2 regions of the Rhizobium sp. ZK1 genome follow, and region 2 is predicted to be linked to the other one. Evidence: riboswitches for the same ligand, from Rfam matches in the RefSeq annotation. Region 2 holds a riboswitch; the other holds the start of a gene.
The links. A riboswitch is a leader RNA that binds a small molecule or an ion and turns the genes downstream of it on or off. The one in region 2 is predicted to bind cobalamin.
Positions count from the first base shown of each region.

Region 1: another riboswitch for cobalamin. It lies ahead of nrdH (glutaredoxin-like protein NrdH); the one in region 2 lies ahead of cobU (bifunctional adenosylcobinamide kinase/adenosylcobinamide-phosphate guanylyltransferase).

Region 1 covers NZ_CP180586.1:3,655,692-3,659,390, reverse strand. Annotated here, with positions in the region: gene ACK9YZ_RS18560 (heavy metal translocating P-type ATPase) at 1-1,360, shown strand, start outside; partial or broken gene ACK9YZ_RS18555 (hypothetical protein) at 1,405-1,593, shown strand; cobalamin riboswitch at 1,770-1,995, shown strand; gene nrdH (glutaredoxin-like protein NrdH) at 2,256-2,477, shown strand; gene nrdI (class Ib ribonucleoside-diphosphate reductase assembly flavoprotein NrdI) at 2,491-2,904, shown strand; gene nrdE (class 1b ribonucleoside-diphosphate reductase subunit alpha) at 2,883-3,699, shown strand, end outside.
Region 2 covers NZ_CP180586.1:2,498,070-2,501,768, reverse strand. Annotated here, with positions in the region: gene ACK9YZ_RS13010 (chloride channel protein) at 1-1,126, opposite strand, end outside; cobalamin riboswitch at 1,334-1,728, shown strand; gene cobU (bifunctional adenosylcobinamide kinase/adenosylcobinamide-phosphate guanylyltransferase) at 1,932-2,441, shown strand; gene cobW (cobalamin biosynthesis protein CobW) at 2,446-3,492, shown strand; gene cobN (cobaltochelatase subunit CobN) at 3,502-3,699, shown strand, end outside.

The DNA.
Region 1 (3,699 bases), 1.2 Mb from region 2:
GGTGACCGGCGAAAGCACGCCGGTGCGCAAGGGAACCGGCGAGACCGTCTTCGCTGGCACGGTGAATGGCGATGCCGCAGTGCGCATTCGTGTGACGGCCGCTGCCGAGGACAATACGATTGCCCGCGTCGTCAAGCTGGTGGAGGAGGCGCAGGAATCCAAGGCGCCGACGGAGCGCTTCATCGACCGCTTTTCGCGCTATTACACGCCGGGTGTTGTCGTCGTGGCGGTTCTGGTGGCGATCCTGCCGCCGCTGCTGACGGGCGCGGCTTGGGGCGAATGGATCTACAAGGGCCTTGCGATCCTGCTGATCGGTTGCCCTTGCGCGCTCGTCATTTCCACGCCGGCTGCGATTGCCGCTTCTCTTTCGGCGGGTGCGCGCCGCGGGTTGCTGATGAAGGGCGGCGCAGTTCTGGAATCGCTTGGCAAGGTGACGGCCGTTGCCTTCGACAAGACGGGTACGCTGACCGTTGGCAAGCCGCAGGTGACCGATATCATTGCCTTTGGACGCTCTGAGACGCAGGTGCTGTCACGCGCCGCGGTCCTGGAGCAAGCTTCCAGCCATCCGTTGGCGCTGGCGATCCTAAACCGGGCGAAAGCCGATGGTGTACCCATGCCGCCGGCTTTCGAACTTGAGGCGCTGCCGGGCAAGGGTGTGACGGGCAAGGTGGGCGGCGAAACGCTCGATCTCCTGTCGCCGCCGGCTGCGCGTGAGCGTAGAGCGCTGAATGCGGAGCAGGATCAGCAGGTTACCATCCTGAATGGCGCGGGCAAAAGTGTTTCGGTGCTGCTGATCGATGGCGTCGCTGCCGGCCTGATCGCCATGCGCGACGAGCCACGCGAGGACGCAAAGAGCGGCCTTGCGACGCTGAAGGCGGCCGGTGTGCGGGCCATCATGCTGACCGGTGATAACAAGCGCACGGCAGCCGCCGTTGCCGGTGATCTCGGCATCGACTGGCGCGGCGAGCTGCTGCCGCAGGACAAGCAGCGCATCGTCGGCGAATTGAAGAAGGAAGGGCTTTTCGTCGCCAAGGTCGGTGACGGCATCAACGATGCGCCGGCGCTTGCTGCTGCCGATGTCGGCATCGCCATGGGCGGCGGCACCGACGTGGCGCTGGAAACGGCGGATGCGGCGGTGCTGCATGGACGTGTCGGCGACGTGGCGCGCATGATCGACCTTTCGAAGCGGACGATGCGCAATATCATGCAGAACATCACCATCGCGCTCGGGCTGAAGGCAGTGTTTCTCGTCACCACTATAGCCGGCATTACCGGCCTGTGGCCGGCGATCCTGGCGGATACGGGCGCGACCGTGCTGGTGACGATGAATGCGCTTCGCCTTCTTCGGATGAAGACATAAAGATTTCTCTATATCATCCTGCGATTGGATGCGGCAGTGCATGCTTGCCGCATCGTGGTTCCACGACCGAACTTCTGATGTTGGCGCGCGAGCGCCTGACGAATGGGCAGCTTTGGATCAACGCCGATTGCGGTCTGAAGACGCGTAAATGGGAGGAGGTTCGCCCAGCGCTCGTCAACATGGTGGCGGCTGCTCGATTGTTGCGCGGTGCCGCAGCAACGACCCGCGCATGAGCGCCTAGTCGATTCCTGGGAGAGCCGGCTATATGCCGGCTTTCACCTTTGAGGCCTCCTCCACAGCCTGTTTTCTTTACCATTCGTTAACCACGTTTTTCACAGGAATGCAGCGATTTCAAACATTCCGTAACGCGATGCACAAACCATCCGTTGACGCAAACCGGGATTCGCGTACTATATCTAGTGTTCAAGGTTCCTTCGATTCGTGAGGGTCGGGGGCTAAGACGGGAATACGGTGCGTTTCGCCATGACGGCGCGACAAAGCCGGAGCTGCCCCCGCAACTGTAAGCGGCGAGCAACTGTCCGATTTCAGGTCACTGAGGCATGAGGCTTTGGGAAGGCTGGGGCAGGGGCTTCGACCCGTAAGCCAGGAGACCTGCCTTGAATAAAACGTCCACGGGCGGGGTGTCCGGAAAGTCGCGTGCATGAAAGCGGAATCCATCCGTGCTGTTACGCTGCCCCGAACGTCCGCATGAGCACTTCGGGGTTGAAGTTATGTCGAGAACGTCAAGGCCGCCGCCCGCGCAAATCCTGCAAGGGATAATTTCAGGCGTTTAAGCGCCGACTCTGCAAGATCATCGTCAAGCGTTACCCCGGACGCCGCAAGGCGCCCGTGCCCTGTACTGCGTCCGAAATTCATTGACATCACGAGGAACATGATGAGCGTTACCGTTTACAGCAAGCCTGCCTGCGTTCAGTGCATCGCCACCTATCGCGCCCTCGACCGTCTGGGCGTCGACTATCAGATCATCGATATTTCCGAGGATGCCGACGCGCTCGATCGCGTTCGCGGCATGGGCTACATGCAGGTTCCGGTCGTCGTTGCCGGCGAGAACCACTGGGCGGGCTTCCGTCCCGACATGATCAGCGCGCTCTCCTAATTGGAGAAGAGCGATGGGCCTGATCGTCTACTATTCCAGCCGGTCCGAGAATACCCATCGTTTCGTCGAGAAGCTGGGACTGCGCGCGGCGCGCATTCCCCTCAGTGCTGAAGACATCCACATTCGCGAACCCTACGTGCTGATCTCGCCCACCTATTGCGGGGATGGCGGCCCAGGGATCGTAAAGGGAGCCGTGCCCAAGCAGGTAATCCGCTTCCTCAACGATGCGGAAAACCGCTCCAATATCCGCGGCGTGATTGCAGCGGGCAACAGCAATTTCGGCGAGACCTACGGGCTTGCCGGCGACGTGATCTCGCAGAAGTGCCGGGTTCCCTACCTCTACAGGTTCGAGCTTCTGGGAACTGCCGAGGATGTCGCCAATGTCAAAGACGGGATGGGACGATTTTGGACACAGGAACGAACCTGACGCGGGATGCGGGTGTAAAACCGCTAAAGGCCGTGGAAGCGCTGGACTATCACGCGCTGAACGCGATGCTGAACCTCTATGACGATGAGGGCAGGATCCAGCTCGACAAGGACCGCTTGGCGGCCAAGCAGTATTTCCTGCAGCATGTGAACCAGAACACGGTGTTCTTCCATAATCTCAGGGAGAAGCTCGATTATCTGGTGACCGAAGGCTATTACGAGCAGGACGTACTCGATCAGTATTCCTTCAATTTCGTCCGCGATCTGTTCGACGAAGCCTATGCCAAGAGGTTCCGGTTCCCGACCTTCCTCGGCGCCTTCAAATATTACACCAGCTACACGCTAAAGACCTTCGACGGTAAACGCTATCTGGAACGCTATGAAGATCGCATCTGCATGGTGGCGCTGGCGCTTGCCAGAGGCAATGAACAGCTGGCACGCGATCTGATGGAAGAGATCATTACCGGCCGTTTCCAGCCGGCAACGCCGACCTTCCTCAATGCCGGCAAGAAGCAGCGCGGCGAACTCGTCTCCTGCTTCCTGCTGCGTGTCGAAGACAATATGGAATCGATTGGTCGCTCCATCAATTCGGCGCTGCAGCTTTCCAAGCGCGGTGGTGGCGTGGCGCTGTCCTTGACGAACATCCGTGAGGCCGGTGCGCCGATCAAGCAGATCGAAAACCAGTCTTCCGGCATCATCCCCGTCATGAAGCTGCTCGAGGACTCGTTCTCCTATGCCAATCAGCTCGGCGCGCGACAGGGTGCGGGCGCGGTTTATCTCAACGCGCATCACCCCG
Region 2 (3,699 bases):
TCAGCGTCGCATCGGCAAAATAGGGGGCGGAATAGGCAAAGAGCTTGCCGAGCAGCGCGCCCATGAAGAGTGAAGCGAAGAACAGGCCGCCCCTGAAGCCGGAGCCGATCGAGACAGCCGAAGCGACCGATTTCAGCAAAAACAGGCTGATAAGGGCGGGGATCGTTACTTCGTTGGCGAGGTTCAGATGCAGTGCGCCATGTCCGGCGGCCAGAATCTGCGGCGAGACCAGCGCCAGCAGGCCGACGACGATGCCGCCGAGCGCCGGGCGAAAGGGCAGCGGGACGGAGCTCTTTCTCGCCAGTTCCTCGACGAAGGCAACGCCCTGCATGAGCAGGATGCCGATGCCGGCGCAGAAGGCGCCGAGTGCGATCGCCGGCACGTAATCGGCCGGCTGGACAGCGCCGAAACTGCCGACATCGATGATGAAATCGCTACCGGCAAGCAGGCGTGCAACCAGTGTGGCGACCAGGGCTGCAACGACGACCGGTGTCAGCGAGACGATGGCGTATGTGCCGATGATGAGCTCGAAGGCGTAGAACGCGCCGGTCAGCGGCGCATTGAAGGCGGCCGCGATGGCGCCGGCAGCGCCGCAGCCGACAAGCACGCGCAGATCGGCGCGGCGCAGTTGCAGTTTCAGGCCGAATTTCGAGGCGATGCCGGCTGCAAGCTGCGTATAGCCGGCTTCCAGACCGACCGAGGCGCCGAAGCCGTTGGAGATGATGTTCTGGACGGCGACGAGAATGCTGTCTGTCAAAGACAGGCGACCGCCATGCAGCGCATTGGCCTCGATCGGGTCGACCATCGGCTTCTTGCGCCACTTGGCGAGGATGAAGAACAACAAGCCGAGTAGGATACCGCCGGCGAAAGGCGCCGTCATCAGCAGGAACTGGTTGTCGATCTGCGAAGCGCTGAGCCGGGTTTCGGTTTCGATGCCGAAGATCAACCGGTGCATTGCCTCGGACACGAAACTCATGGCGCTGACCGCCAGCCCCGCAGCGATGCCGACCAGCGCGCCGGCAAAGACCAGGCCTATTTCACTTTGTCTGGCGAGGGCGCGCAGGCGTCCCAAATCGAATATGGTTGTGAAGGGCCGGAAGCGGCGGATATCCATTCGGGAGAGCATCATAGGAGAACTAGGCGACAGGAGCGGCGGTCAAGGGTGGCAGGCGGCACCGCATGCCTGCCAATTGCGGCTAAATACCGGCCGGGCAGTAAAGTTTCTATGACATAAGATTTTGAATAAACACGATAATCTTGGTAGTGTAAGTAGAGATGAACCTCTCTGGCACAGTGCGGGGCAATTGACATGGGGGTTGCGCGCGCCTAACCATGAAACCACATAATGGATGGTTCCGGATCGGCCTGACGCCTTCCGGATGAAAAGGGAATGTGACGAGGCGGACCCAAACCGGGGGCCTTCATCACAGCCGACCCCGCGACTGTAGAGCAGTCAGGGTCTTCCGTCCGGCATTTCGACTGCCGCGCCGACGGCCCGCATCCTGTGGGCGGGCAAGGTGGAACAGGCGCCGGAAAAGCCACTGGAAATGCACCGTGATCAGCCGGGGCAGGACGCCTCTCTTTCTACGAATCGTCCGCCTTTTCACGAGATGCAGCCGGGAAGGCGAGGCAGATCCGCTGGCACGATCAGGGGCGACCGGAAACGGTTGCCCCTATCGCGGCCGACAACTGCGAGCCAGGAGACCTGCCATCCGTGCCGGGCATAGTGCCCAACTGGGTGTTTTGCCCGCTGCCAGCACGGAGGTTGTTTTGGCTGAAGAATATGGTTCGGTGCTGCCTTTGGCGGTGCGATTGGCAGGCGTCGGTGCGGTGCTTTCGGCCTCTTGCGTCGAGTCTGTGGCACCCGCCTCTGTTGCCAAGGAAAGTACACTTAGAACAAGCCGCATCCTCTCTCACAGGAGCGTTTGCGCATGACCGCCACCTTCATCCTCGGCGGCGCGCGCTCCGGCAAATCCCGCTTCGCCGAAAATCTCGTGACAGCCAGCGGCCTCGACCGCCACTACATCGCCACCGGCCGGGCGTGGGACGGGGAGATGCAGGCGCGTATCGACCGGCACAAGGCCGATCGCGGTCCCTCCTGGACCACGCACGAGGAGCCGCTCGATCTTACGGAGCGCCTTGCGGCCATCGATGGCGAGGGCAGGGCGATCCTGGTCGACTGCCTGACGCTCTGGCTCACCAATCTTATGATGGACGGGCGCGATATCGCTGCGCAGTCCGCAGCGCTCGCCGCCTTTCTCCCTGACGCAAAGGCGCGGCTCGTCATCGTTTCCAATGAAGTCGGCCTCGGCATCGTGCCCGAAAACCGCATGGCGCGCGAGTTTCGCGACCATGCCGGCCGGCTGCACCAGATGATCGCGGCAGAGGCCGACGACGTCTATTTTATCGCGGCAGGATTGCCGCTGAAAATGAAGGGTTAGTTCCATGCAGCAGAAAATTCCCGCGACCGTCATCACCGGCTTCCTCGGCGCCGGCAAGACGACCATGATCCGCAACCTGCTCACCAATGCCGGCGGCAAGAAGATCGCGCTCATCATCAACGAGTTCGGTGATCTCGGCGTCGATGGCGATGTGCTGAAGGGCTGCGGGGCGGAGAATTGCACCGAAGACGATATTATCGAGCTCACCAATGGCTGCATCTGCTGCACGGTCGCCGACGATTTCATTCCGACCATGACGAGGCTTCTGGAGCGCGATCAGCGTCCGGACCATATCGTCATCGAAACCTCGGGCCTCGCTTTGCCGCAGCCGCTGGTGGCCGCCTTCAACTGGCCGGATATTCGTAGCGAAGTCACCGTCGATGGCGTCATCACCGTGGTCGATAGTGCCGCTGTCGCCGCTGGTCGTTTTGCCGATGACCACGATGCCGTCGATGCGCGCCGCGTCGAGGATGAATCGCTCGACCATGAAAGCCCGATCGAGGAGCTGTTCGAGGATCAACTGACCTGCGCCGACCTGATCGTACTGAACAAGACCGACCTGATCGACAGCGACGGGCTCGGTCGCGTGAAGAGCGAAGTCGCCTCGCGCATTGCCCGCAAGCCTGTGATGATCGAGGCCAGGAATGGCGACGTGCCGGCAAGCGTGCTGCTCGGCCTCGGCATCGGAACGGAAGACGACGTCGTCAACCGCAAGTCCCATCACGAGCTGGAGCATGAGGACGGTGAGCCCCACGATCACGACGAATTCGACAGTTTCGTCGTCGAGCTTGGTGCGATCTCGGACACGGCCGGTTTCGTCGAGAAGCTGAAGGGCATCATTGCCGAGCATGACGTGCTGCGCCTCAAGGGCTTCATCGACGTCTCCGGCAAGCCGATGCGCCTGCAGCTGCAGGCCGTGGGTGTCCGTATCGACCAGTATTTCGACCGCGCCTGGGCATCGGGTGAAACGCGCAGCACGCGTCTCGTTGTCATCGGCCTGCACGAGATGGATCAGGACGCGGTGCGCAAGGCGATCGAAGCGCTCGCATGAGGATATAAAATGCATCTGCTTCTGGCCCAGCAGGGAACGATCAGCGACGGGGACGAGGCAATCGACCTCGGCCAGTCGCCGGGCGATATCCTGTTCCTGTCGGCTGCCGACACCGAGCTTGCGGCAATTGCCGCGGCGCATGCCGGCGGGGCGGCCGGGCATTCGCTGCGGCTTGCGAGCCTGATGAGCCTGAAGCATCCGATGTCG